DNA from 3 places in the Micrococcus sp. iso_239 genome. Region 2 is predicted to be linked to each of the others. Evidence: predicted binding sites of a transcription regulator. Region 2 holds the regulator's gene; each other region holds the start of a gene.
What was found. The regulator HrcA, encoded in region 2, represses chaperone genes, less so after heat shock. The targets are predictions, from matches to a motif close to TTNGCACTCGNNNNNNNCGAGTGCNAA.
Positions count from the first base shown of each region.

Region 1: the regulator HrcA is predicted to act here: its motif matches at 2,563-2,589, upstream of groL (chaperonin GroEL).
Region 3: the regulator HrcA is predicted to act here: its motif matches at 3,673-3,699, upstream of groES (co-chaperone GroES).

Region 1 is NZ_CM149672.1:383,629-393,978, reverse strand. Features, by position in the region: gene AC0VX2_RS01790 (DUF4031 domain-containing protein) at 1-687, shown strand, start outside; gene groL (chaperonin GroEL) at 798-2,429, opposite strand; gene AC0VX2_RS01780 (LytR C-terminal domain-containing protein) at 2,748-3,770, opposite strand; gene AC0VX2_RS01775 (DUF3263 domain-containing protein) at 3,774-4,118, opposite strand; gene AC0VX2_RS01770 (uracil-DNA glycosylase) at 4,155-4,832, shown strand; gene AC0VX2_RS01765 (threonine/serine exporter family protein) at 4,846-6,768, opposite strand; tRNA gene AC0VX2_RS01760 (tRNA-Val) at 6,935-7,008, opposite strand; gene AC0VX2_RS01755 (S8 family peptidase) at 7,208-8,659, opposite strand; tRNA gene AC0VX2_RS01750 (tRNA-Thr) at 8,936-9,012, opposite strand; gene AC0VX2_RS01745 (thioredoxin domain-containing protein) at 9,132-10,004, opposite strand; gene AC0VX2_RS01740 (DUF4032 domain-containing protein) at 10,112-10,350, shown strand, end outside.
Region 2 is NZ_CM149672.1:1,293,807-1,301,956, forward strand. Features, by position in the region: gene AC0VX2_RS06025 (PhoH family protein) at 1-620, opposite strand, end outside; gene AC0VX2_RS06030 (16S rRNA (uracil(1498)-N(3))-methyltransferase) at 697-1,458, opposite strand; gene dnaJ (molecular chaperone DnaJ) at 1,455-2,588, opposite strand; gene hrcA (heat-inducible transcriptional repressor HrcA) at 2,664-3,674, opposite strand; gene AC0VX2_RS06045 (DUF3097 family protein) at 3,848-4,708, shown strand; gene AC0VX2_RS06050 (DUF4870 domain-containing protein) at 4,803-5,222, shown strand; gene hemW (radical SAM family heme chaperone HemW) at 5,238-6,518, opposite strand; gene lepA (translation elongation factor 4) at 6,519-8,150, opposite strand, start outside.
Region 3 is NZ_CM149672.1:1,833,956-1,844,305, forward strand. Features, by position in the region: gene AC0VX2_RS08475 (BCCT family transporter) at 1-1,362, opposite strand, end outside; gene groL (chaperonin GroEL) at 1,484-3,091, opposite strand; gene groES (co-chaperone GroES) at 3,200-3,496, opposite strand; gene AC0VX2_RS08490 (hypothetical protein) at 4,131-5,108, shown strand; gene AC0VX2_RS08495 (iron ABC transporter ATP-binding protein) at 5,314-6,069, opposite strand; gene AC0VX2_RS08500 (iron chelate uptake ABC transporter family permease subunit) at 6,066-7,154, opposite strand; gene AC0VX2_RS08505 (ABC transporter permease) at 7,147-8,205, opposite strand; gene AC0VX2_RS08510 (siderophore ABC transporter substrate-binding protein) at 8,202-9,266, opposite strand; gene AC0VX2_RS08515 (THUMP-like domain-containing protein) at 9,437-10,350, opposite strand, start outside.

The sequences.
Region 1 (10,350 bases), 910 kb from region 2:
CCCGCCCGGAGCCGCGCCGAGAAGCGGGACGTCGTCCTCGCCCGGCGCTGGGCGCGGCTGTTCGAGGGCACGGCGGCGAGCCCGGATGCGGTGACGACGGCGGGACGCGACCTGCTGGCCCGCTGGGCGGAGCCGCATCGGCACTACCACGACCCGGCCCACCTGCTCGCGGTGCTCGAGTCCGTGGACCTGCTCGAGCGGGCGGGGGCGGAGACCGGGCCGGATCCGCGTGCGGTCCGCCTGGCCGCGTGGTTCCACGACGCCGTCTACGCCGGGGACCCCACCGCGCCCGCCGGCCAGGACGAGGCGGACTCGGCCGCCCTGGCCCGGGACGTGCTCACCGACCCGCGGCTGGCGGTGCCGGCCGACGTCGTCGACGAGGTGGCGCGCCTCGTGTTGCTCACCGCCGCCCACGACCCCGCCCCGCACGACGCGGCCGGGGCGGTGCTCTCGGACGCGGACCTCGAGGTCCTCGGCCGCTCCCCCGAGGCCTACGCCCGCTACGTGGCCGCGGTCCGGCAGGACTACGCGCACGTGTCCGACGCGGACTGGGCCCGCGGTCGCGGCGCGGTGCTGGACGCCCTGCTGGACGCCGAGCGGCTGTATCGGACCGCGCCCGGCCGAACGCGCTGGGAGGCCGCCGCCCGCCGCAACCTGGCGGCGGAACGAGCCGCGCTGTCGGCCTGAGCGGGGCGCCCCGGTGCCGGCCCCGGACGCGGCGAGGCCCGCCTCCCCGGACGGGGAGACGGGCCTCGCAGGCTGGGCGCCCGAACGGGCCGGGCCGGCTCAGCGGCTGATCACATCATGCCGCCCATGCCGCCCATCGGGTCCATGCCCTCGGCGCCGGCGGCGGCCTTCTCGGGCTTGTCCGCGACGACGGCCTCGGTGGTCAGGAACAGGCCCGCGATGGACGCGGCGTTCTGCAGGGCCGAGCGGGTCACCTTCACCGGGTCGTTGATGCCGGCGGCCAGCAGGTCCTCGTACTCGCCGGTGGCGGCGTTCAGGCCGTGACCGTCGTCGAGGGTCTTGACCTTGTCCGCCACGACGCCGGGCTCCAGGCCCGCGTTGAAGGCGATCTGCTTCAGCGGGGCCTCGATGGCGACCTTCACGATGTTCGCGCCGGTGGCCTCGTCGCCCTCGAGCTGCAGGCCGCCGAACGCCTTGGCGCCGGCCTGGATCAGGGCCACGCCGCCGCCGGCGACGATGCCCTCCTCCACCGCGGCCTTGGCGTTGCGCACGGCGTCCTCGATGCGGTGCTTACGCTCCTTGAGCTCCACCTCGGTGGCCGCGCCGGCCTTGATGACGGCCACGCCGCCGGCCAGCTTGGCGAGGCGCTCCTGCAGCTTCTCGCGATCGTAGTCCGAGTCGGTGTTCTCGATCTCGGAGCGGATCTGGGCCACGCGGCCGGCGATCTGCTCGGCGTCGCCGCCACCCTCCACGATGGTGGTCTCGTCCTTGGTGATGACCACCTTGCGGGCGGAGCCCAGCAGGTCGAGGGTGGCGTTCTCCAGGGACAGGCCCACCTCGGAGGAGATGACCTGGCCGCCGGTGAGGATGGCGATGTCGGCGAGCATGGCCTTGCGGCGGTCACCGAAGCCCGGGGCCTTCACGGCCACGGACTTGAAGGTGCCGCGGATCTTGTTGACCACGAGGGTGGCCAGGGCCTCGCCCTCGACGTCCTCGGCGATGATCAGCAGCGGCTTGCCCGACTGCATGACCTTCTCGAGGATCGCCACCATGTCCTTCACGGAGGAGATCTTCGAGTTGACGATGAGGATGTAGGGATCCTCGAGGACGGCCTCCTGGCGGTCCGCGTCGGTCACGAAGTAACCGGAGATGTAGCCCTTGTCGAAGCGCATGCCCTCGGTGAGCTCGAGCTCGAGGCCGAAGGTGTTGGACTCCTCGACGGTGATGACGCCCTCCTTGCCGACCTTGTCCAGGGCCTCGGCGATGAGGGAGCCGATCTGCTTGTCCGCGGCGGAGATCGAGGCGGTGGCCGCGATCTGGTCCTTGGTCTCGATCTCGCGGGAGGCGGAGAGCAGCTCAGAGGTGACGGCCTCCACGGCCTTCTCGATGCCGCGCTTCAGGGACAGCGGGTCGGCGCCCGCGGCCACGTTGCGCAGGCCCTCGCGGACCAGCGCCTGGGCCAGCACGGTGGCGGTGGTGGTGCCGTCGCCGGCGACGTCGTCGGTCTTCTTGGCGACCTCCTTGACGAGCTCCGCGCCGATCTTCTCGTACGGGTCCTCGAGCTCGATCTCCTTGGCGATGGAGACGCCGTCGTTGGTGATGGTGGGGGCGCCCCACTTCTTCTCCAGCACCACGTTGCGGCCGCGGGGGCCGAGGGTCACCTTCACGGCGTCGGCCAGGGTGTTCAGGCCCTTCTCCAGGCCGCGGCGGGCCTCTTCGTCGAATGCGATGGTCTTGGCCATGTGCAGGTCCTTTCTGGACGTCGGCTTCCTACTTCTGGTGGCTGACCCGCGCCGATGCCCGCGACGGACGGCCCCTGGGGGCCTCACCGGTGGACAGGTCCTCCTCCACGGCGCCGGACCGACCGGGGTACGGCTGGCAGTCGCGCCTTCGGAGTGCTAACCCCATTATGAGCACTCGCACCGGGAGAGTGCAAAGGGTCCGCAGTGCGGGGCCCGCCCTTCCGCGGACGGCGGACGGCCCCCGGCAGAACGCCTCGGAAGGCGCCCCGCCGGGGGCCGGAAAGGGTGCGCGGCCGGCACGGCCGCACGACGGGCGGATCAGCTGGTGACGACCACCGCGATACCGTTCACCTGCAGGTTCGGGGTCTGCATGACCGGGAAGCCGAGCTCCTTGCCGACCGCCTCGGCGGCGGCCTTGTTGGCCGAGCCGTTGTACAGGACGGTGGAGGACTGGATGCCGTAGCCGCTCCAGTTCTTCGCGTCCACCGAGGTGTAGCCGGCGCCCGTGAGCCGCTGCGCGTAGGAGGCGGCGAGGCCCTGGGTGCGGGTCGCGTTGTACACGGTGACGTGGGTGCCGCGCACGGCCGCGGACTGCGCGGCTGCACGAGAGCTCGACGCGGCCGCAGACTGCGCGGCCGCACGAGAGCTCGACGCGGCCGCGGACTGCGAGCGCGAGGCCTCCGCCGCGGCGGCCGAACGGGACGCGGCGGCGCGCGAGGACTCCGCCGCCTGGACGGCCGCCGCCGACCGGGACGCCTCTGCGGACTGCGCGGCGGCCTCGGAACGCGAGGCCTCCGCCGCCTGTGCCTCGGCGGCGGCACGGGACGCCTCGGCGGACTGCGCGGCGGCTTCGGAACGCGAGGCCTCCGCCGCCTGTGCCTCCGCGGCGGCCCGGGACGACGCGGCAGCCTGGGACGACTCGGCGGCCTCGGCGGCAGCCGCCTCCTGCGCCGCCCGCGAGGACTCGGCCGCGGCCGCGGAACGGGACGCCTCCACCGCGTCCTCGGACGGGGTGGCGGACTCGGTCGCGGACGCAGTCGACGCCGACGCGGAGGACGCCGAGGAGGACACGGACGACGCCGACGTCGACGGCGCGGCAGCCGGGGCCGTCGTCGAGCTCTCGGCGGCGACGGGCTCGGAGCGGTCGCCGGTGAGCCACGGCAGGACGACGCCCACGAACAGGCCGGCGAGCAGGACGAGGCCGGCCACCCAGAGCAGCGGGCTCAGGCGGCGACCCCCGCCCGTGGCGGTCGCGCCGGCGACGGCGAAGGACTCGCGGTGCGCGCCGCGCTGGTCCGTGTACTCGGGGACCTCGTCGAAGCGGTCGGGCTGGTAGGCCATGGGTCAGTTCTCCTGGCGGGAAGCGGGCGTGGACGGCGCCGGATCCGCGGGCCCCCTCCGGGCCCGGCTGCGGGTGCCGCGCTTGCGCAGCAGCCGCGTGACCAGCAGGGGTCGGTAGGCCAGGGCGGCCTCACGGTCCAGCAATCCGTTCAACACCTGATAATAGGCGGTCGGAGACAGCCCCAGACGCTCACGGACGGCGTGGTCCTTGGCCCCGCCGTACCGCCAGGTGGCGGCCTCCAGGTCCAGGACCGCACGCTCCAGGTCCGTCAGCTCGTCCCGCCGCGCCCGCGCGCGGGCACCCTCGTCCGGGGCCGGATCGGGCGAGACGGGCGTGGGGTGGGACATGGCGGCCACTGTACCCACCCGGTCTACCCTCGGGGCATGGAGTTCATCGCGCCCCTGGATCCGGGCTGGGAGGCGGCCCTCGCCCCGCAGGCCGCCGCGTTCGAGCAGGTCGGCGAGCGGCTGCGGGCCCGCCGGGCGGGCGGAGAGCAGGTGCTGCCCGCACCGGAGCACATCCTGCGGGCGTTCCGCCAGTCGTTCGCGGACGTCCGCGTCCTCGTGCTGGGCCAGGACCCCTACCCGACGCCGGGCCATCCGATCGGCCTGAGCTTCGCGGTGGACCGCCACGTGAGGCCGCTGCCCCGCTCCCTGGCCAACATCCACCGGGAGCTGCACGACGACCTCGGCATCACCCCGCCCGCCCACGGCGACCTCTCCGCGTGGACGGACCAGGGCGTGCTGCTGCTGAACCGCGCCCTCAGCGTGCGGGCCGGCGCACCCGGCAGCCACCGCGGCCTCGGCTGGGAGCAGATCACGGAGGCCGCGGTGCGAGCTCTCTGCGCGCGCGGCACCCCGCTCGTGGGGCTGCTGTGGGGAGCCGACGCGCGGCGCATGGCGCCGCTGCTGACGGCGGCGGGGGCCGGCGTCGTGGAGTCCCCGCATCCCTCTCCCCTGAGCGCCCACCGCGGGTTCTTCGGCTCCCGGCCCTTCAGCCGGGTGAACCGGCTCCTCGAGGCGGCCGGCGCGGCCCCGGTGGACTGGCGCCTGCCCGACTGAGCCGGGCCGCCGGTCAGCCGCGCTGGTGCATCACGAGTTCGGTGGGCAGCAGCGTGCCCATCCGGTCGGTGATCGGCTTGGCCAGGGTGTTGCCGAAGGCGACGCCGGCCGCGATCGCCACGACGATGACCGCGGCGTTGAACAGTCCCTCGACGCCCAGCAGCGTGGCCCCGGTCTCCACGGTGAACCCGTAGACGGACCGGAACATGGTGAGGCCGGGAAGCAGGAACAGCATGGACGGCAGGACGATCACGAGCGCCGGGGCCGCGAGCCGCTGGGCCACCAGGCGGCCGAGGAACCCGACCGCCGCCGCGGCGACCGCGGGCACCAGCCGGTCGCTGACCCCGACCTGCTGCGCGGCCAGGTACGCGCCGAAGCCGGCCCCGGACACGAGACCGCAGGCCAGGATCTGCGGCCACCGCGACTGCTCCACCACCGCGTCCGCCATGCCCGCGGCCACCACGAGGCCCAGCAGCAGCAGCGGCGGATAGCTCAGCGTCCCCGCCTCGGCCAGGTCCAGCTGTTCGAATCCCACGAGATCCCCGATGCCCACGGCGATCATGATCCCGGCCATCACGCCGGCGAACACGAGCAGCGCGGAGAGGAAGCGGCCCGCCGCGGTCACCGGGAAGCCGTGGATGGCGTCCTGCACCGCGGTGACGAACCTCGCCGTGGGCAGGAGCATCATGATGCCGCCGGCGATCACCAGCGCCGGGTTGACCGGCAGGTCGAGGGCGTGGGCCATCAGCGCGATCACCGTGGCCGTGATCGCCCCGAACATGGTGGAGAAGATCTCCGGGAAGCGCGCCTTGTCCGCCTGGATCTTGAGCCAGAAGACCAGCCAGGTGGAGACCATGCCCAGGGCCGCACCCGTCCAGGTCCCCCCGATGAACGGCACGAAGCAGGCCACGAACACGCCGGAGAAGAGGACCTCGAAGACGGCGGGGAACGGCTTGGGCTGATGCCGGATCTCCACGAGCCGGCGCTGGGCCTCGGCCCGGTCCACCTCGCCCGCGGCGATCTCCTCGACCAGCCGGTGGACGGCCACGAGCCCCTCGAAGTTCACCGAGGACGAGCGGACCACCCGCTGGAGGGTGAACGGTGCCTCGCCGCGTGAGGAGTCGGGCGCGTAGTTCAGGGAGATGGACTGGTTGGTCAGGTCCACCTCGGTCTCGAGGATCCCGTAGGCCTGTGTGGCCACGATGATCGAGGTCTCCACGTCCAGCGAGGCCGCGCCGAAGCTGAACATGGTCTCACCCAGCTTGAGGGCGAAGTCCAGGGTGGTGCGGGCCTCGAGGGCCTGCGCCTCCGCGCGGCGCTGCTGCAGCGTGGAGCGCATGCGGCGCCCGTACGGCGAGGAGTGCAGGCGGTCGGCCAGCACGAGCGCCTGCGTCGGCAGGTTCTCGACGAAGACCTCGCGGGAGCGCCGGCCGCGCCGACGCCCGCGCTTCTCGGGCGGGCCCACGGGGACCACCGGGTCCGGGACGGTGATGTCCGGCGCGGGGATCACGTCCGGGGCGGGCAGGGCGCCGTCGGCCTCCGCGGGGGCCAGGACGGAGGTGGGCACCTGCTCGGACAGCGGCGGCTCGGTCAGGGGCGCGTCCGCGGCCGGCTCCGGCAGCGTCTCCGCGTCCGGCTCGGCCGATTCCTCCGGCTCCGGCTCCGGCGCCGGCGCCGGGGCCGGATCGGCGGCGGCGGGGCGGACCACGGGCGGCAGCGGCTCCGTCGGCTCGACGGCGACCGCGGCCGGGTGGGCCGACTCCGCCGGGTCGAGGTCGAGCAGGCCGGGGTCCTCCGGGTCGAGCGCGAGGTCGCCGACAGCGGCGGCGTCCTCGGCACCGGCCGGGCGCAGCACGGGGATGAGCGTGGGGACGGCCGGGGGCTCCGCGATGAGGGGGTCGAACCGCGCCGGCTCCTGGGTGCCCTCCTGCTCCATGCGGCTCACCCTCTCCTTCCGTGTGCGGGCGCTGGACGCGCCACGGCGGTGGGCCGAGCCCCGCCGACGCGTCCATCCAACCACGCCGGCACCTCCCCCGCCGGGGCCGTCGGCACCGCGGCCCGGGGACGCGAAAGGGCCCTCCCGGAGGAGGGCCCTGCTGCGGTGGATCTTACTGGACTCGAACCAGCGACCTCTCGCGTGTGAAGCGAACGCTCTAACCAACTGAGCTAAAGATCCAGGCGTCGCCCCATGGGGGTGACAACTCGAAAAACGATACCTCAGGCGGCGCCGCCTGTCCACCCGGGCGACGGCCACCCCGCGCACGGCGGAGCGGCCATCGAGAGCCGACGAGCACGTCAGGCGTCGGTCAGCGTGGCGCCGGGCTCGAAACCGCCCTGGGCGACCAACGAGGTCCCGGCGCCCGGGCGGGCTCCGGTCAGGAGCTGCCACCGAGGGAGGAGACCGCCCTGGCGGCGTCCGCCAGGCCGGCGCCGCAGCCCGCGGAGCAGGTCACCGGCATGGAGCGGGCCGTGGACCTGAGGGTGGACTCGACCTGGGCCGGGGTGAGGCTCGGCCGCTCGGCCAGCAGCAGGGCGGCCAGGCCCGCGACGTGCGGGGTGGCCATCGAGGTGCCGTTGTAGGCGGCGTGGCCGGCCGTCGTCGGGGTGGTGGCGCCGTTGTTCACGGTCGAGATGATGTTCGCGCCCGGGGCGGTCACGTCCACGGCGGAGCCGTAGTTCGAGAACGAGGCGCGGGCGCCCTGCGAGGTGGAGGCGGCCACCACGATGGTGTTCCGGCAGTTGGCCGGGCGCACGTTGGCGGCGGGCTGGTTCTCGTTGCCCGCCGCCACGACGACGGGCACGCCGCGGGAGACGGCCGCGTTGATCGCGTTCTGGTAGGTGGTGCCGCACGTGCCGGAGCCGCCGAGGGACATGTTGATGACGTCCGCCGGGTTCGGGTTGGCCGGCACGCCCGCCACGGTGCCGCCGGCGGCCCACACGACCGCGTCGGCGATGTCGGACAGCGAACCGCCGCACTTGCCGAGCACGCGGATGGGCTGGATCTTCGCGTTCGGGGCCACGCCGACGACACCCTGGGAGTCGGCCACGGCCGCGACGGTGCCCGCCACGTGGGTGCCGTGCCACGAGGAGTCGGAGGCACCGGCGGTGCCGCACTCGCCAGCGGCGTACCAGTCGCCCTCGTCGCGCGGGTTGGAGTCGCGGCCCCCGCCGTCGCGCGCCGCCCTGCCGTCGGAGATGAAGTCGTAGCCGGGCACGACGTTGCGGTCGAGGTCCGGGTGGGAGGTGATGCCGGTGTCGATGACGGCCACGGTCGCACCGGAGCCCGTCGTGCGGTCCCACGCCCCGGGGACCCGCATGCCGTGGGTGCCGGTGAAGCCCCACTGCTGCGAGTAGAGGGCGTCCACGGGGCTCAGGCCGGTGGCGGTGAGGATGGCGTCCGGCTCCACGGCCTCGACCGCCCCGGAGGCCTTCAGGTCGGCCATGAACTTCGCGGACTCGGCCTGATCCAGCTTGCGGTCCGCCTTGACCACGCGGGAGCCGAGCGCGGTCTCACGCAGCTCCTTCACGGAGACGCCGGCCTCCTTCGCGGCCTTGCCCCAGGCGTTGGCTCGGCCCTTCGCGTGGGCGGTGGCGGCGGTCTCCTTGTAGGTGACGATGAAGGAGTCGTAGCCGTCGGCGTTCGGGTCCTCGACCTGCGCCGCCGCCAGGGGCGAGGCGGCGGTCGGGGTGGCTGCCGGTGCGGCGGGGGCGTCGCCGGAGGGGGCCGCGAGCGCGGGGGACGAGGTCAGGGTCCCGCCGGCGAGGACGGCGCCGGCCACGAGGGCGCCGATGCGGCGGCGGGTGCTGCGGAGTGGGGAGGACTGCACGGGATCTCCTCGGAGTTCTGGGCCACCGGACGCGGGTGCCCGAGGGGCTCGGGCCGGGGTGACTGGGATCACGGTAAGGTCACGATTCCGTCACGACGAGGCCCAGGGTCGAAGTCTGGCGGATGGTCGAGGCATCTCTGGCGGATCCGCCAGCCAAGCCCGGCGGATGGCCACGGGCGCGCACAGCGGCGCCCCAGCGTCGGCCCGCGCCGGACACGACGACGGCGCCGCGCCCTCCCGGCGGAGGTGCGCGGCGCCGTCGGGCCCGCGGTGGGGTGGAGCCCCCTGCCGGATTCGAACCGGCGACCTGCTGTTTACAAGGCAGCTGCTCTGGCCAGCTGAGCTAAGGAGGCCTGCGGCCGGCGCCCGGGGCGCCGCGGCCGGCCCTTTCAGCGTACAAGGCCCGGGCGGACGGCGCGGGGCGCCCCCTGCGTGGGGACGCCCCGCGGACCTCGGCGACGGGTCAGCCGGGTCAGCCGGCGATCTTGGCGCCCGCCCAATCGGCGAAGGTCTTGTCCTCGCCGTCGAGGGCCCAGTTCTTCCCGTCCACGAACACGGTGGGAGTGCCGGCCACACCGGCGACGCGCGCCTGGCGGGTGGTGTGCTCGACCGCGGAGCGGAACGTGCCGTCCTCGACGCAGGAGGCGATGTCCGCGCCGTGCTCCTGCGCGAGCTGCGTGAGCGCCGCGTTGTCCAGGCCCTTGCCCTGGTGCTCGTCGTAGGCGGCGAACAGGGCGGACACGAAGCCGTTGTAGGCCTCGGGCTTCTGGTCCGCCACGCAGTACGCGGCGTTGGCGGCGCGGGCCGAGTAGTTCTGGTTGTTCGGGGCGCTCAGGTAGTCCACCATCCGGTACTCGACCGTGACCTGGCCCTGCTCGAGCCACTGCTCGATCTGGTCCCCGTTGGTGGACTCGAAGTCCGCGCAGTGCACGCAGTTGAAGTCCGCGTAGAGCACGATCCGCGTCGGCTCACCGTCACCACGGGCCTCGGTGTTCGGCAGGGTCTCGGGCTGAGAGCTCGCGGCCTGCTTCGGCACCTCGATCTTCGAGGGGTCGACCTCGCGTTCTCCCGCGCCCTCCGCCAGGTCCGTGGCCGAGGTCAACTCGATGCCGCCCTGCTCGTTCGCCACGGCGGGGATGGGGCCGGCGGCCGCGGCGTCGTCGCCGTTGCGGTTGAGCACGAACGCGACGACGAGGCCGATCACGAGCACCACCGCGAGGACCGAGCCCCAGATGACGCCGGTGCGGCGGCGACTGTCCTTCCTGCGCTGCTCCTCCTGGATCTGGCGGGCACGCGCACGAGCGTCCGTCGCCGAGGTGTGCGAGCCTGACGTGTTCCGGGCCAAGGGTCCTCCTCGTGGGGCAGTCGGTCCGGGTCGAGCACCGGAGCCGGCGGGCAGCGGGCGCGCCGCGCCAGGCGAGCATAGCGGCCCTGTCTGAAAGGATCGTGACCATGGACACCGCCGAGACCCCCTCCCCCGTCGATCGACTGACCATCACGGGCGCCCCGTCGGGGGACGCGACCGAGGACCCGGCGACGTCTCTGCTCGCCCTGCCCTGGGCGCTCCCCCTCGAGACGTGGCCGCGTGAGGTGCTGGCGGCCCTGCCGCGGGGCATCTCCCGTCACGTGGTGCGCTTCGCCCGGGTGGGCGGGGGCATCGTGGCGGTGAAGGAGACCACCGAAGAACTCGC
Region 2 (8,150 bases):
GCGTCGTACAGAGGGCGCAGGTACGGGTCGATCTTCTCGGAGAGCCCGCCGGGCAGGAAGCCGAGCCGCTCGCCGGCCTCGACGGCCGGGCGGGTGAGGATGATGCGGTTGACCTCCTTGGCCTGCAGCGCCTGCACGGCCTTGGCCATGGCCAGGTAGGTCTTGCCGGTGCCGGCCGGGCCGATGCCGAAGACGACGGTGGAGCGGTCGATCGCCTCCACGTAGTCCTGCTGGTGCAGGGTCTTCGCGCGGATGCGGCGGCCCCGGCCCGAGAGGATCGAGTCCAGGTGCAGCTGACCCGCGCCGCGCCCGGTGGCGGCGTCGCGGACGTGGTGGACGACCTGGCCCATCACCTCGGGGGTGACGGCCTGGTCGCGGCGGGCGATCGAGCGCAGGTCCTCGACGACGCGCCGCACCGAGGCCACGTCGGCCACCGGCCCGGCCAGGTCCAGCCGCTGGTCGCGGACCGTGACGTCCACGGTGGGGAACACGCCGCCGAGGATCCGCAGCAGGGCGTCCTGCGGTCCGAGCGTGCGGACCATGAGGTCGGCGGTCTCGAACGCGACCCCCTCGTGCGCGGTGGCGGGCGGGGTCGGGGTCGTGGGGGGCACGGTCACGATGGGGCGGATCACCTCGGGGTCGTGGGGGCGGGACGTCCCGTCCAGTCTAGGCGTCGGCGCGTCGTCCTGCCGGGGCTCACCAGCGGCCGAGCCGGTGCTGGAGCACGGCGAGGGCGGCGGGGCCGGCCGTGGAGGCGCGCAGCACGTGCGGGCCGAGCCGCACCGGCACGGCCCCCGCGGCCACGCAGGCCTCGAGCTCGGCCGGGCCGATCCCGCCCTCGGGGCCCACGACGACGGCGATCTCGGCGGCCGCGGAGAGTCGCTCCACGGGCACCGCGGACACCCCGTGCTCCGCGTCCTCGTGCAGCACGAGGACGAGCCGGCCGCCGTCGTCGTCCCGGACCAGCCCGGCGACCGCCGTCCCGGAGACGTGGTCTCGGACCGCGGGCACCCGGGCGCGACGCGCCTGCTTGGCGGCCGCGCGGGCCGTGTCCGCCCACTTCTGGCGGGCCTTGGCGGCCTTGGGGCCCTTCCAGCGGACGATCGAGCGCTCCGCCTCCCAGGGCACCACGGCGTCCACGCCGAGCTCGACGGCGGCCTGGACCGCCATGAGGTCCCGGTCGCCCTTGGCGAGGGCCTGGACGAGCACGAGCGCCGGGGTGGGCGCCGGCTCCTCCGCCACCGCGTCCAGCCGCACGGACACCGCGTCCGGGGCGGCCGCGAGCACGGTGCCGTGGCCGAGCGTGCCCGACCCGTCGGCCAGGAGCACGGCCTCCCCGGGGGCCAGGCGCATGGCCGCGGCGGCGTGCCGGGCCTCGGGGCCGCCGAAGACGACCTCCGCGCCGGCGCTCGCACCGGCCAGGGTGCCCGGTTCGAGGTGGAACAGGGGGGCGGTCACAGGTTCCTCAGGTTCTCCCGCAGCCGGGCGAACATGCCCTTGGCCTGGGGTGCGCCGTGCACGACCTCCTCGCCGCGCACCTCGGCCAGGCGCTCCAGGAGCTGGCGCTGCTCGTCGTCCAGGTCGGTGGGCGTGGTGACCACCACGTCCACCTTGAGGTCGCCACGGCCCTGCCCGCGCAGGCGGCCGACGCCCAGGCCGTGGAGGACCTCGACGTGGCCGGACTGCACGCCCGGGTCCAGGCTGACGGACTGCTTGCCGTCCAGGGTGTCCAGCGTGACGGTGGTGCCCAGGGCCGCGGCGGCCATGGGGACGGTCACGGTGGTGGCCAGGTGGTCGCCCTCGCGGCGGAAGGTCTCGTCCGGGCGGACCGCGATCTCCACGTAGAGGTCCCCGTTCGGGCCGCCGCCCGGGCCGGCCTCACCGCGGCCGGCGAGGTGGATGCGGGTGCCGTCGTCCACGCCCGCGGGGATGCGCAGGGTCAGCGGCGTCCGGGTGCGGACGCGGCCCTGCCCGTCGCACTCGTGGCAGGGCGTCGGGATGACGGTGCCGAACCCCTGGCAGGCGGGGCAGGCCTCGGTGGCCATGACGGTGCCCAGCAGCGACCGCACGGGGCGCTGGATCATGCCGTGGCCGTGGCAGGTCTGGCAGGTCTCCGGCTGGGTGCCGGGCTCGCAGCACGAGCCCTCGCACCGATCGCAGCGCACGGCCGTGTCCAGCTCGATCGTCTGCTCGCCGCCGAAGACGGCGTCGCGCAGGTCGATCCGCGCGGTCACCAGGGCGTCCTGACCGCGGCGGGCGCGGCTGGCGGGGCCGCCGCGGCCGCCCTGGCCGGCGGCGTTCATGAAGGTCTCGAAGATGTCGGCGAAGCCCCCGAAGCCGCCCGCCCCGCCGAAGCCGCCCGGGAAGCCGGCCTGGCCGTTCTCATTGCCCGTCGTGTCGTAGGCCCGACGCCGTCCCTCGTCCGAGAGCACCTCGTAGGCGTGGGAGATGCGCTTGAACTGCTCGGCCGCCTCCGGGTCGGGGTTGACGTCCGGGTGGTGGGTGCGCGCGAGCTTGCGGTAGGCGCGGCGGATCTCCTCGGTGCTGGCGTCACGGCTGACGCCGAGCGTCTCGTAGTGGTCGGTCACGGTGGGGATTCCTCTCGGGGAGAGCGGGACGTGGGGCGATGCGGGACGGGGCCCGCCAGGACGCGCGGAGGCGCGTCAGGTGGTCAGGATGCGGGAGAGATAGCGGGCGATCGCCCGGACGGCGGCCATGGTGCCCGGGTAGTCCATCCGGGTCGGACCGATGACGCCGACCTTCGCCACGGCGCCGGGGCCGTAGGCGGCCGCGACCACCGAGGTGTCCGCGAGCGATCCGGCGTTCTCGGACCCGATCCGCACGGACACCCCGTGGGCGTCCTGCTCCATCTCCGTGAGCAGGCGCAGCAGCACCACCTGCTCCTCGAGCGCCTCCAGGATCGGCCCGATGGACGCGCCGAAGTCCCCCGGGGAGCGGGCCAGGTTGGCGGTGCCGGCCAGCACGATGCGGTCCTGCCGGCCGGCCTCGAGCAGGTCGTGGACGGCCGCGGCCACGAGGGCGGCGGACTGCCGGTGCTCCGGGCGGACCCGGGTGACGACGTCGTCCACCACGGTGGCCGCCTGCACCGGACCGAGCCCCAGCAGGGCGTCCAGCAGGAGGCCGCGGAGCACGGACAGCTCCGCCTCCTCGACCGGACGGTCCAGCACGGCGTGCCGCTGGTCCACCCGTCCCGTGGACAGGATGAGGACCACGAGCACGCGCGTGGGTGTGAGGGAGACCAGTTCGAGGTGGCGGATCGTGGAGCCGTCCTCGTGGGGGAACTGCGCGACGGCGACCTGCTGGGTCAGCTGGGCCAGGAGGCGCACCGTGGACTCCATCATGTGCTCGGTGTCCGTCTCCGGGTCCAGCAGGGTCCGCACGGCCCGGCGCTCGGCCGGGGACAGCGGCTTCACCTCGGAGAGGCGGTCGACGAACACGCGGTAGCCCTTGTCCGTGGGGACGCGCCCGGCGGAGGTGTGCGGGGCCACGATGAGGCCCTCCTCCTCGAGCGCAGCCATGTCGTTGCGCACGGTCGCGGAGGACACGCCCAGGGCGTGCCGTTCCACGAGCGCCTTGGAGCCCACGGGCTCGCGCAGCGCCACGTAGTCCTCCACGATCGCCTGGAGCACCTGCAGGCGGCGGGGCTGCTCCAACATCTCGGTCCTCCTCTGGTCCGTCGGGATCCGGGGCGACCCCGGAGGTGCCCCTGGCTGGCACTCCGGCGGGTCAAGTGCCAATGCTACCGTCCGACCCGGGGGACGACCCGACCGGCCCGCACGGCTTCGCTCACGGTGATCGCCCGCCCCCGTTGCTACCGTGCTCTCCCATGGACTGGAGCAGCTGGGGCCCCGCGGGCCACGACGACCTGACGCGCCGCCCCGCCCGGACCGTCCCCGATGTGCCCGCCACCCCCGGCACGGTGGTCGAGGACGTGGCCTCCGGGTTCACCGGGGCCGTGATCGGCATCGAGCGCTCCGGCGGCGTGCACGTGGTGGTCCTGGAGGACCGCCGCGGCGTGCGCCGCGGCTTCCCCCTCGGCGGCGGCTTCTGGATCGACGGCGAGCCCGTGACCCTGGTCCCCCCGACCGCCGCGGCCCCGGCGGCGCCGGCCCGCACCGCCTCCGGCTCGCGACGGGTCGAGGGGGCGCGGGCCCGCACCGCCCGCGCCTCTCGCATCTGGGTGGAGGGCGTGCACGACGCCGAGCTGGTGGAGAAGGTGTGGGGCGAGGACCTGCGCCTCGAGGGCATCGTCGTGGAGCCCCTGCACGGCGTGGATGACCTCGCCGGGGCGATCCGTGCGTTCGCCCCCGGTCCGCGGCGCCGGCTCGGGATCCTCGTGGACCATCTCGTCACCGGGTCCAAGGAGGAGCGCCTCGCGGCCGAGGCCATGCGGGTGCCGGGGGCCGCGGGCAACGTGCTCATCCTCGGTCACCCCTACGTGGACGTCTGGCAGGTCATCAAGCCCTCCGTCCTCGGCATCCCCGCGTGGCCCGTCGTGCCGAAGGGGCAGGACTGGAAGACGGGGATCCTGCGGGGACTGGGCTGGCCGCACGGGAGCAAGGAGGCCACGGGGCTGGGGTGGAAGCGGCTGCTCTCCCACGTCACCACGTACGCGGACCTCGAGCCGTCCCTGCTGGGCCGCGTGGAGGAGCTCATCGACTTCCTCACCGCCGCACCCGAGCACTGATCTCGGCGCGGCCCCCGCCCGCCCGCGCTATGCTGGCCCATGCCCTGCGCCCGGTCCCCGGCGCGCGGGTCCCGCGATCCAGGAGGAGCCCCTCGTGAACACCCGCGCGCAGCCCGACGCCGGCCGCACCGGCCACGGCCCGCCCGCCTGGCTCGTCTCGGCCGGCGGCCGCGGCGCCCCGCTCACGGCGAAGCAGGACCGTGACCGCGCGGCGCTGGCCCACCTCAGTCTGGCGTTCGGCGTGCTCGGCCCGCTGGTCGTGTGGCTGCTCTACCGCGACCGCGGCCCGTTCACCTCGCAGGAGTCGCGCGAGGCCCTGAACTTCTCCGGGCCGCCCACGCTCATCACGCTCCTGTTCTTCTTCCTGTCCCTGCTGCCGGTGGTCGGCCCGATCTTCGCGATCCTCGGCGCGCTCACGTGGGCCGCCATGGCGGCCTACGGCGTGATGGGCGCCTCGCACGTGTCCAAGGGCCGTCCGTTCCGGTACCCGTTCAACCTGCGCATCCTGCGCTGACCCGGGGCCGGCCGGTCAGAAGCCGGCCAGCGCCCGGACGATCGCGTCGTTGAGCAGCCGCCCCTCGAGCGTGGGGACGATGCGCCCGTCGACGGCGGCGCGCCCGTCCAGCAGGCCCGCGGCGATGAGTTCGGCGATCGCCCCACGGATCCGCGCGGCCTCCCCCGGCGTCTCCGAGACGAGCTCCGCGGTCGGGAGCCCGCCCACCGTGCGCACCGCGAGCATGATGCGCTCGAGGCGCCGCGCGTCGGCGTCGGGCCGCTCGCGGCCGACGGCGGGGGTGACCCCCGTGGCCAGCCGCTGCGCGTAGGCGGCGGGGTGTTTGGCGTTCCAGAACCGGACCCCGGCGAGGTGCGAGTGCGCACCCGGGCCGATCCCCCACCAGTCCTGGTCCTCCCAGTACGCCACGTTGTGCCGCGCACGGTGGACGCCGGAGCCCTGCGGGTCGCGCGCCCAGTTGGACACCTCGTACCAGCGGTAGCCGGCGGCGCCGAGCAGCTCCTCGGCGAGCAGGTACTTGTCCGCCTGGTCGTCGGGGTCCACGTCCGCCACCTCGCCGCGGGCCACCTGGGCCCCGAGCTTGGTGCCCTCCTCCACGATCAGCGAGTACGCGCTCACGTGGTCCGGGGCCAGGGCGACGGCGGCCTCGAGCGTGGCCCGCCAGTCGGCGGGGGACTCCCCCGCGGTCCCGTAGATCAGGTCCAGGGACACCTCCAGGCCGGCCTCGCGGGCCGCGGCGACGGCGGCGGGGACGGACTCGGGCCGATGGGTGCGCTCGAGCGTGGCGAGCACGTGCGGCATCGCGGACTGCATGCCCAGGGAGAGACGGGTGAAGCCGCCGGCCGCGAGCTGGCGGGCGTACTCCGGGGTGATCGTGTCCGGGTTGGCCTCGGTGGTCACCTCCGCGCCGGGCGCGATCCCGAACCGGTCCACCGCCGCCTGGAGGATGCGCACGAGGTCCGCGGCCGGCAGGAGCGTGGGCGTGCCGCCGCCGAAGAACACCGTGTGCAGCGGGCGGGCGGGCACGTCCGAGGACGCGAGCACGTCCGCGGCGAAGTCCAGCTCCGCGACCGCCGACTCCCAGTAGTCGCCGCGACCCGCGCCGGGGCCGAGGTCGACGGCCGTGTACGTGTTGAAGTCGCAGTAGCCGCAGCGCACCGTGCAGAACGGCACGTGGACGTACAGGCTGAAGGTGCGCGCCGCGCCGTCGCGGGCGGCCGCGCGCACCCGCTGCCCGACGTCGGCCGGCAGCCGGCCGTCGTCGGGGACGGGCTCGCCGAGGGGCAGGGCGGGCACTTACTTCCTCGCGGCCTGGTCGGCGACGGCGCCGTCCGAGGACAGGGCGGCGATGAAGGCCTCCTGCGGGACCTCGACCCGGCCGACCATCTTCATGCGCTTCTTGCCCTCCTTCTGCTTCTCGAGCAGCTTGCGCTTGCGGGAGATGTCGCCGCCGTAGCACTTGGAGAGCACGTCCTTGCGGATCGCGCGGATGTTCTCGCGGGCGATGATGCGCGAGCCGATGGCGGCCTGGATCGGCACCTCGTACTGCTGGCGCGGGATCAGCTCCTTGAGCTTGCCCGTCATCATCACGCCGTACGCGTAGGCGTTGTCCCTGTGGGTGATGGAGGAGAACGCGTCCACCTGTTCGCCCTGGAGCAGGATGTCCACCTTGACGAGGTCGGCGACCTGGTCGCCGTCGGCCTTCCAGTCCAGCGAGGCGTACCCCTTGGTGCGGGACTTGAGCTGGTCGAAGAAGTCGAACACGATCTCGGCCAGGGGGATCCAGTAGCGGATCTCCACGCGTTCCTCGGAGAGGTAGTCCATGCCCTTGAGGTTGCCGCGCTTGGCCTGGCACAGCTCCATGACGGCGCCGATGAACTCCGCCGGCACGATGATCGTGGCCGAGGCCATGGGCTCGCGCACCTCGAGGATCTTGCCCTCGGGGAACTCGGAGGGGTTGGTCACGGTGACGACCTCACGGTCCTCCCGGGTGACCTCGTAGACCACGTTGGGCGCGGTGGAGATGAGGTCGAGGTCGAACTCGCGCTCGAGACGCTCGCGCACGATCTCCAGATGCAGCAGACCGAGGAAGCCGACGCGGAAGCCGAAGCCCAGCGCGACCGAGGTCTCCGGCTCGTAGACGAGCGCGGCGTCGTTGAGCTTGAGCTTGTCCAGGGCGTCACGCAGCACGGGATAGTCCGAGCCGTCGATGGGATACAGGCCCGAGAACACCATGGGCTTGGGGTCCTCGTAGCCACCCAGGGACTGCTCCGCCGGGTGGGCGTGGTTGGTGACCGTGTCGCCCACCTTGGACTGACGCACGTCCTTCACGCCGGTGATGAGGTAGCCCACCTCGCCCGCGGCCAGGCCCTTGGTGGGCACGGGCTCCGGGGAGGAGACGCCGATCTCGAGGAGCTCGTAGGTGGTGCCCGTGGACATCATGCGGACCTTCTCCCGCGGGGAGAGCCGGCCGTCCACGACGCGCACGTACGTGACGACGCCCCGGTAGGTGTCGTACACGGAGTCGAAGATCATCGCGCGGGCCGGGGCGTCCGCGTCGCCCTCCGGGCCGGGGACGGCGCGGACCACGCGGTCCAGCAGCTCCTCCACGCCGACGCCCGTCTTGCCGGAGACGCGCAGCACGTCCTCGGGCTCGCAGCCGATCAGGGAGGCCAGCTCGGCCGCGTAGCGGTCCGGATCCGCGGCGGGCAGGTCGATCTTGTTGAGCACGGGGATGATCTCCAGCTCGTGCTCCATGGCGAGGTAGAGGTTCGCCAGGGTCTGGGCCTCGATGCCCTGGGCGGCGTCCACCAGCAGGATCGCGCCCTCACACGCGGCCAGCGAGCGGGAGACCTCATAGGTGAAGTCCACGTGCCCGGGGGTGTCGATCATGTTCAGGGCGTAGTCCACCCCGTCCACGGACCAGGG
Region 3 (10,350 bases), 540 kb from region 2:
CAGCTGGTCCAGGACCACCCAGAAGATCTCCGCCGGCGCGGGCAGCGAGGCGGCCGTGCCGTCCGGCGCCACGGAGCCCTGCGTCCGCTGCAGCCAGATGGTGGTGCCGCCGATGATCGTGAACGCGCCGACGATCACCGCGGCCGGGATGAACAGGGCGCCGAGGACGTACTGGCGGATGGTCCGACCCTTCGAGATCTTCGCCATGAACACGCCCACGAACGGGGCCCAGCTGACCCACCACGCCCAGTAGAAGATCGTCCAGCTGGAGAGGAACTCCTGCATGTCCTCCCCCTGGGCCATCGAGGCGCCGAGGGCGTCCGGGGCGGAGGAGACGTAGTCCATCAGGACGCCGGGCACGGTGTTCAGCAGGAACGCCGTCGGGCCGACGACGAAGAAGAACAGCGCCAGGCCGAGGGCGAGCAGCATGTTGATGTTGGACAGCCACCGGATGCCGCGGGCCACACCGGACACCGCCGAGAAGATGGTGCCGATCGTGAGCACCACGATGATCCCCAGCGCCACCGTGTTCCCCGGCGCCGACCAGCCCGAGACGATCTCCACGCCGCGGCCGATCTGCAGGGCGCCGATGCCCAGCGAGGCCGCCGTGCCGAACAGTGTGGCGATGATCGCGAGCCCGTCGATCAGGCGCGCGCCGACGGAGTCGCTGCGCTGGGAGTCGCCGAACAGCGGCGCGATGATCGAGCTCATCAGCGGCACCCGGCCCCGGCGGTAGGACACGTAGCCGACCGACAGGCCGACGACCGCGTAGATCGCCCACGCGTTCACGCCCCAGTGCAGCGCGGCCTGGGCCAGCGCGCCCGTCACCGCCTCCTCGCTCCCCGCCTCGTACGCCCCCGGGCGCGGGGCCAGGTAGTAGGTCAGCGGCTCGTACGGGCCGAAGAAGATGATGCCGATGCCGATGCCGGCCGCGAAGAGCATGGCCGACCAGCTCGCCGTGGAGTACTCCGGCTTCTCCCCGTCCAGGCCCAGCGGGATCTCGCCGTACCGAGAGAACGCCAGGGCCAGCAGGAACACCACCATCCCGATGGCCAGCAGGGCGAACAGCCAGCCGGCGTGGACCATCACCCAGTCGAGGGCCGCGCTCGAGACGGCCAGCACGGCGTCCGGCTGCAGCACGCCCCACACCACGAAGCCGACCACCAGCAGGCCGACGACGGCGAGGATCACCCGGTCCACGCCGTAGCGCACCCGGCGGTCCTCCACGGACACGCCCGGCACGAGGGCCGGGTGGATGCCGTGCGGATAGGAGAACTCGCGGACGAAGCGGCGCAGCCGTGGCCGGGCCGGGGTCCGGGTCGTGTGGGACCCGGTGGGACGGGGCGGCGTGGGTGTGTCCATGGGGACACCATAGGGGGCGCGCCGGACGGCGGTCGTCTCCCGCCCGCACGACGACGGCCCCTCACCCGGGCGGGCGAGGGGCCGTCGTCGTCGGCCGGCCGCGTCAGGGCCGACGGAGGGGTCAGTGCTGGTGGCCGGCCTCGTCCTCCTCGGCGGGCTTGTCCGCCACGAGGGTCTCGGTGGTCAGCACGAGGGCCGCGATGGAGGCGGCGTTGGCCAGCGCGGAGCGGGTCACCTTGACCGGGTCGATCACGCCGTCGGCGATCAGGTCGCCGTAGACGCCGGTCTTCGCGTTGAAGCCGTGGTTCGGCTCCAGCTCGGCGACCTTGGAGACCACCACGTAGCCGTCCTCGCCCGCGTTCTGGGCGATCCAGCGCAGCGGCTGCTTCAGGGCCTTGCGGACGATGTCCACGCCCACGGCGGCGTCGCCGGTCAGGGCCTGGACGTTGGCGTCGGTGTCGAGCACGCTCAGCGCGTTGATGAGCGCGGTGCCCCCGCCGGCCACGATGCCCTCCTCGAGGGCGGCGCGGGTCGAGGACACGGCGTCCTCGATGCGGTGCTTGCGCTCCTTGAGCTCCACCTCGGTGGCGGCGCCCACGCGGATCACGCCGATGCCGCCGGAGAGCTTGGCGAGGCGCTCCTGGAGCTTCTCGCGGTCCCAGTCGGAGTCGGTCGCGGCGGACTCGGCCTTGATCTGGGCGACCCGGGCCTCGACGTCCTCGGCCGCACCGCCGCCGTCGACGATGGTGGTCTCGTCCTTGGTGACGGTGATGCGGCGGGCGGAGCCGAGCACGTCCAGGTCGGCCTGCTCGAGCTTCATGCCGAGGTCCGGGGAGACGACCTGGGCGCCGGTGAGGATCGCGATGTCCTGCATCATGGCCTTGCGGCGGTCGCCGAAGCCCGGGGCCTTGACGGCCACGACGTTCAGGGTGCCGCGGATCTTGTTCACCACGAGGGTGGACAGGGCCTCGCCCTCGATGTCCTCGGCGATCACGAACAGCGGCTTGTTGGCCTGCAGGACCTTCTCCAGCAGGGGCAGCAGCTCCTGTACGTTGGAGATCTTGCCCGAGTTGATCAGGACGTAGGCGTCCTCGAGCACGGCCTCCTGACGCTCGGCGTCGGTGACCATGTACGGGGACAGGAAGCCCTTGTCGAACTGCATGCCCTCGGTGACGTCCAGCTCGGTGGAGGTCGTGGAGGACTCCTCGATGGTGATGACGCCGTCGGTGCCGACCGTGTCGAACGCGCGGGCCAGCAGCTCGCCGACCTCGTCGTTCTGGGCCGAGATGGCGGCCACGTGGGCCACCTCCTGGCCCTCGACCGGGCGGGCGTTCTCCTGCAGGCGCCGCTCGACGGCGGCCACGGCCACCTCGATGCCCTTCTTGACCTCGCCCGGCGCGGCGCCGGCGGCGACCTGGCGCATGCCCTCGTTCACGAGCGCCTGGGCCAGCACGGTGGCGGTGGTGGTGCCGTCGCCCGCGATGTCGTTGGTCTTGGTGGCGACCTCCTTGGCGAGCTGGGCGCCCATGTTCTCGTACGGGTCCTCCAGCTCCACCTCACGGGCGATCGTGACGCCGTCGTTGGTGATGGTGGGGGCGCCCCACGCCTTGTCGAGCACCACGTTGCGGCCCTTGGGGCCGAGGGTGACCTTGACGGTGTCGGCGAGCTTGTCGATGCCGGCCTGGAGGGCGCGGCGTGCGTCGTCGTTGAAAGCCAGCTGCTTGGCCATGACGGACGCTCCTTTCGTTCAGGGAGTCAGGGGGTGCGGGGACGCGAGGGGCCCGGGGCGCGCGCACCGGTGCGGTGCGCGCCGCTCACCGGGCCCGTCGCGGCGGGGTCACTTGGTGACGACGGCCAGCACGTCGCGGGCGGAGAGCACCAGGTACTCCTCGCCGCCGACCTTGACCTCGGTGCCGCCGTACTTGGAGTACAGCACGACGTCACCCTCGGCGACGTCGACGGGCACGCGGTTGCCGTTCTCGGCGACCCGGCCCGGGCCCACGGCCACGACCTGGCCCTCCTGCGGCTTCTCCTTGGCGGTGTCCGGGATCACGAGGCCCGACGCGGTGGTCTGCTCGGCCTCCAGGGGGCGGACAACGATGCGATCCTCGAGGGGCTTGATGGAGACAGACATGCTGCACACTCCTTCTTCGTCGACATGCGGCTCCGGCGGGCTCGCCGGTCCGCTGATGCTGTGGTCTGCGGGTGCGCCACGGGCGTCAGACCCTCCGTCGTCGCGGTGCCGGACGGTCCACCTCGGGCATTGGCACCCGGTACCCCCGAGTGCCAGTCCTGACTCTACTCCGGGTTCTGGCACTCCTTCAACATGAGTGCCAGCCGTGTCCCCGCCGTCCGCCGCGGGCGGAGGCGTGGGGCGCGGTGCGGTGGGATGCCGTGGGGCGGCGGGCGGGGCGGGTTCCGGGCCCAAGAGCACGCGGAGTGGTCACGACTGCGGCCCGCAACCTGTCCCTCCCCCACTCCCCGCCCTCCCCCCTCCCCCCTCCGTGGGCAGAAACCGCACCCCCGCCCATCGCGTGGGCAGCATCCGCAGGTTTTCGGTCTCCGTGGGCAGAAGCGCCCTCTCTTCTGCCCACGGATGTTGCGTGGGCGGAACTCCTCGCAGTTCTGCCCACCGAGCCATGACGACGTCGTCCCGGCGGGACAACCGGCCGCCGCCGAGTCCTGCACAGCCGGCCCACCCCGCGCCGGTGTGCACAGACACGCGGCCCGCCCGGCCGTCGTCGGGCCGACCGCGTCAAGGTCGACCCATGTCCTTCGCCCCCGATCTCCCCCTCGTCCCCGTCTTCACCACCCGCGACGTGCTCGAACGCGGTCTGCCGCCCAGCCGGGTGCGGCGGTCCGACGTCCTCCGCCTCGCCCGCGGCATCCACCGTCGCCGTGACATGCCGCTGCGCACCTGGGAGTCGGCTGGGCTCCCGCCGCCGCACCACGGGGTCGGCCTCGACCTGCTGACCGCCCTCCTGCGGTCCCGTCCCGACGCCGTTCTCTCCCACGAGACGGCGGCGCACCTCCACGGCCTCCCGCTTCCCCCGGGCGGGGCCACGCGACGCGCCGCCGTCGAGATCACGTTGCACCGCGGCACCGCACGGGCGCGGATCCCCGGCGTCATGGAGCACCGCAGACCCCTGCCCGCCGGCCACGTCACCTCCGTGCTCGGGCTACGGGTGACGACGCCGGAACGGACCTGGCTCGATCTGTGCTCGATCGGCCACCCCTGGGACGAGGCATCCCTCGTGTCGGCGGGTGACCACCTGGTCCGTCACCCCTGGTCCCCGCGCGGCCGGCGGCCTCCCATCACCACGGTCACCGCGCTGCACGAGGCGATGCGGCCGCTCGGGCGGTTCGTCGGAAGACCGCGGGCGACGGCGGCGCTCGAGCGCGTACGGGTGGGTGCCGACTCGCCGCAGGAGACCCGGCTGAGGCTGGCGCTCGTCGAGGCGGGGCTGGGCGAGCCGACGCTGCAGCACGTGTTCGACCCCGGGCGGCGGGACGCCCCCGAGGCCGATCTGTGGTTCGAGGACTGCCGGCTCGTCCTCCAGTACGACGGCGAGGTGCACCGGAGTGCCGAGCAACACGCCCGGGACGCCCGGCGAGACCAGTACTACGCGGAGCGTGGGCAGATGACCCTGCACGTCACGGGCCGGGACGTCGGCGAGGGATATGCGCGGGTGATCGAGGCCGTCCTCAGACGACGGGCACAGGTCTCGAACGGCTGGGATGCCTGACGTCGTCGTCGCGTATGGCCCTGCCGTCCATGCGCAGGGGTTCCGTGGGCAGAAGCGAGGGTGCTTCTGCCCACGGAACCTGGAAACACGCGGGTTCTGCCCCCGGAAGGCGAGACCCGGCGGGTTCTGCCCACGGAACGCTCGCGTCGGCCGGGCACCCGACCCCCGCCCGGACCGACCCGGGCCGGCCTCACCGTCGCCCCGCTCAGTAGTACACGGCCAGCGGCCCGTGCGGTCCGTCCACCACGCTGCAGGGGGTCTTGAAGATCCGCTCCAGCACCTCAGGGCGCAGGATCTCGGCCGGGGTGCCGGTCTCCACCACCTGGCCGTCGCCCATGGCCACGATCCGGTCGGCGTAGTGGGCGGCGAAGTTGATGTCGTGCAGCACGATCACCACGGTCCGGCCCAGCTCGTCGGCCGCCCGACGCAGCTGCTGCATCATCTGCACCGAGTGCTGCATGTCCAGGTTGTTCAGCGGCTCGTCCAGCAGCACGTACTCGGTGTTCTGCGCCAGCACCATCGCCACGTACGCCCGCTGCCGCTGGCCGCCCGAGAGCTGGTCGAGGTACCGGTTCTCGAACGGGCCGAGGTTGAGGAAGTCGATCGCGTCGGACACGTGCCGCTCGTCCTCCAGGGTCAGCCGGCCGCGCGTGTACGGGTAGCGCCCGAACCCCACGAGCTGCCGCACGGTCAGCCGCGTCACGAAGTGGTTCTCCTGCCGCAGGATGGACAGGGTCTGCGCGATCTTCCGGGACGGCGTCGTGGTGATGTCGTGCCCGCCCACGGCGATCGTCCCGGCGTCGGCGTCCTGCAGCCGGCCGATCATCGTCAGCAGCGTGGACTTGCCCGCCCCGTTGGGCCCCACGAGCGCGGTCACTCCCCCGGCCTGGATGTCCAGGTCCACGGGTCCGATGCACACCTCATCGCTGTGGCGCTTCACCACGCCGCGCAGCTCGATCACAGACGTCCCTTTCTCATCACGACGACCAGGAAGGTGATGCCGCCGATCAGCTCGATGACCACCGTGACCGCACCCCCCGCGTAGAACACGTGCCGCAGCACGAAGTAGGCGCTCGTGAGCACCGCGTACCCGGCCAGCGCCGCCACCGGGAGGATGAACCGGTGGTCGTGGGTGTCGACGAGGCTGTACGCCAGCGTCGCCACGAGGAAGCCGAGGAACGTCATCGGGCCCACGAGCGCGGTGGTCATGGCCATCAGCACGGAGACCAGCAGCAGCGTCACCATGAGCTCGCGCCGGTGGTGCAGGCCCAGGTTGGTCGCGGCGTCGGCGCCGAGCGCCACCGTGTTCAGGCGGCGGGAGCGCAGCCACAGCAGCGCGCACACGACGACGGCGATGGGCGCGGCGATCGCCACGTACTCGGTCCGGGCGTTGGAGATGTTGCCGAAGAGCCGCGCGCTCAGCAGGTCGAACGAGTTCGGGTCCAGCAGTCGCTGCATGAACGTGCTCAGCGCGGCCAGCCCGCCGCCCAGCACCACGCCCACGAGCAGCATCAGATGGACGCTGCCGTAGGGCCGGGAGAGCAGCCACGAGTACAGGGCCGTCGCCAGCGCCACCATGAGCGCGGCCTGGGCGAGGAACGGCCCCACCCCGGTCAGCACCGCGACGCCGGCGGCTCCCAGCACGTACACGGCGACGGTCGACACGGCCGTGTAGAGCGCCTCGAACCCCATGATCGAGGGCGTGATGATGCGGTTGCCCGTCACCGTGTGGAAGGTGACGGTCGCGAAGGAGTGGCACAGCGCCACGATGCCGATCACGCCCAGGGACTCCACGCGCATCCGCGCGATCATCCAGAACGCGCGCGAACCGGGTTCGGCCTCGTTGCCCCACAGCAGGATCCCGGCGGTGGAGAGCACGGCGACGGCGGCCAGCACGGCGACGACGACCGCATACCTCCGGCGGTCGGCGGCGGTGACGAACGCGCCGGACCGGCGCGGGGCGTCGGCCTCGACGGGCCCGGCCGCGGTGGCGCCACCGGGCGGGGCGGGGATGCGACCCGGGGCGGTCGCGAGCGGCTCAGCCATGCTTGGCCTGCCTCAGCAGCAGGGCGAGGAACACGATCGCGCCCACGAGGCCCAGGATCAGCGAGATGGGCACCTCGAACGGGGCGATCACGGTGCGCCCGATCAGGTCGCAGACGATCACGATCCACACGCCGACCATGACCACCCAGGGCAGGTTCGTCCGCAGGTTGTCGCCGCGCACCATGGACACGAGGTTGGGGACCACGAGCCCCAGGAACGGGAGGGCCCCGATCACCACGGTGACCACGCCGGTGGCCACGGCCACCATGGCCACGCCGGTGAGGATCACGGCGCCGTAGTTGAGGCCGACGTTCGTGGCGACGTCCTTGCCGAGGCCGGCCACGGTGAAGCGGTCCGCGATGACGAAGACCGCCACGCACACGATCAGCACGAGGAAGAGCAGCTCATACCGGCCGCGGACCACGGAGGTGAACGAGCCCGCGAACCACGCGCCCACCTGCTGCAGCATGTCCGTCTGGAGGGCGAGGAACGTCGACGCGGCGCCCACGACGGCGCCGAGCATGATGCCCACGATCGGCACGATGAGGGAGGACTGCAGGCGCACCCGCCGCAGGAAGAGGAAGAAGACGAGGGTGCCGACGAAGGCGAAGAGGATGGCCCCGACCATCCGGGTCACCAGGCCCGCACCCGGCACGAGCACCATGGTCACCAGCAGGCCGAGGCCGGCCCACTCGGTGGTGCCCGTGGTGCTGGGCTCCACGAAGCGGTTCTGCGTCATGAGCTGCATGATCAGCCCGCACATCGCCATCGAGGCGCCGGCCAGCACGAGGGCGACCGTGCGCGGCACGCGCGTGATGGCGAACATCTCGCGTCCGCCCTCCGCGCCGACGTCGTACACGCCCACGAACAGCGAGACCACGACGAGGGCCGCGGTCACCACGACGCCGACCAGCAGCGGCCAGGTGCGCTGCCAGCGGGTGCGCTCGGGCCGCAGGACGGCGGGCGGGACCCAGCACACGCGGTCGCCCCGCCCCGGCTCCTCGAGCCGGGGCGGGGCGTCGGCGACGTGGTGACGCACGTCGAGAGTCACTGCGCGCCTTCGAAGGCCTTCGCGAGGTCCTCCATGACGGTGGTGTGGTTCTGGATGTCCTCGGCGACGTAGAAGTCGGCGGGCAGGTACACGATGTTGCCCTCCTTCACCGCGGTCACGTCCTGGAGGGCCTCGGAGCGCTCGATCAGCTCGGCGGCGGTGGCGTTCTCCTCGCCGATGGCGGCGTCGCGGTCCATGACGATCAGCCAGTCCGGGTTCGACTTCGCGATGGCCTCGACGGAGATGTCGTCGCCCTGGTGGTTGTCGGTGCCCGACTGCTCGAGGGCCGGGGTCAGCTCCAGCATGTCGAAGAACGGGCCGATGGCGCGACCGGTGCTGGGCGCGACGTACGACAGCTCTCCGCCCGAGGCGATGAGGCCCATGACGGTCTGCTCGGGGTCGTAGGCGTCCTTGGCGCGCTGGGTGGCGGCGTCGAAGTCGGCGATGAGCTTCTCGGCATCGGCCTCGTGGCCGGTGGCCTCGCCCAGCAGGGTGGTCAGCTCCTTCAGGCCCTCGTCCATGGGGGTCTGCGTGACGTCGAAGTCCGTGTCCACGACGGCGGCGTCGCCGGTCAGCTCGTCGATCTCGGCCTTGCGCTCGTTGAACCGCTGGCCGTTGAACACGACGTCCGGCTCGGCGGTGACGAACAGCTCCATGTCCGGCTCCCGGTGGTTGCCGATGTCGGCGACCGAGTCGTCCTGGAGGTAGGAGGGCCCGCCCTCGCCCTTGTACATGATCTGCTTCGGCGCGGCCGACAGCTCGACGCCCCAGTCGTCCAGCGTGCGGAAGGTGCGGTTGTCCGTGGCGATGACGGAGTCGACCTCCTCCGGCAGGGTGACCTCGGCGCCGGACATGTCGGTGACGGTGACCCCGGTCGCGATGCCGCCCGAGGCGGCCGAGGAGCCGCCGGCGGCGCTCGCGGAGGCCGAGGACTCGCCGGAGGCGCTCGCGGAGGACGAGCCCGTGGCCGCGCCGCCGGCGGAGCAGCCGACGAGGGCGAGGGCCGCCACCGAGGTCAGGGCGAGACGGGCGAGGCGGGGGGCGCGGGCGGAACGCGGCATGGTTCTCCTTCTGGGCGGCGGGGCTGCCCCGGGATGAGCAGTCGGGGTGGTGGGCGCGCTCCCGTAGAGGTGAGCCTTGCCTCAGTCGAATACCGTACACGAGGGTGCCGTAATCCCCCAACGGGGGTTCGACGGCTCCCGCCGCCCGGGGCCCCCGGCCTCGAGCCCCGTCAGTCCAACGGCGTCACCTCGAGGGCGAACCGCGACCGACCCACGCGCGCCAGCACGAGGGTGGCGTGCCGTCCGGCCCCGCCACGCCGGCCCGGCTTCGCCCCGCCGAGGACGGCGCGACGCACCTCCTCGGGCGTCTCGCGGATGCCCCGCTTCTTCACGTCCAGCCGGCCCACCCCGGTCTCCTTCGCCCAGCGCCGCAGGGAGGCCAGGTGGAAGCCGTGCACCGCCTCGATCCGATGGGCGCGGGCCAGGCCGTCCCGCACCGGCTCGGGCGCGACGAGGTAGGCCAGGTGGGGGTCCAGCTGCCGCGTCGGCACGGGCCAGGACGCGGCCAGGTCCGTCACGAGTCCGGCCCGGATGACGGCGCCGTCCGGCTCGTGCAGGACCGCGCCGACGAGCCCCGCCATGCCCTCCTCCCCCACGGCCTCGACCTCGGGCGAGTCGCCAAAGTCCGCGCCGGAGACGAGCTGCGCCGTCGTCGTCTTCCCGCCCCGGACGGTCATGACGCGCGCCGCCCGCCGCACCCCGGGGCGGGCCGCCGCGTTGAACCACAGGGCGGCCTCCACGACGTCGCCGTCGACGCTCACCCACTCGGCCTCGGCGCCCTCCGGCACGGCCTCGTGCGGAAGCCCCGGGCCGAGCTTGACCCCGACCGGCACGCCCGTCGCGGCGATGTCCGTCACGACGCTCAGGGGCGGGGAGAACGCCTCGGGGTCGAACACGCGCGCGGACCCGCCCCCGCCGACCTGACGGCGGGCGGGGTCCAGCCACACCGCGTCCGCCTCGGCGGGCACGTGGGCGCGGGCCCAGGCCACGGCGTCGCCGTGCACCACACGCGCACCGCCGAGGCCGGCGAGGTTCACCTCGGCGGCCGCGGCGACGACGGCGTCCCGCTCCACCGCCACGACGT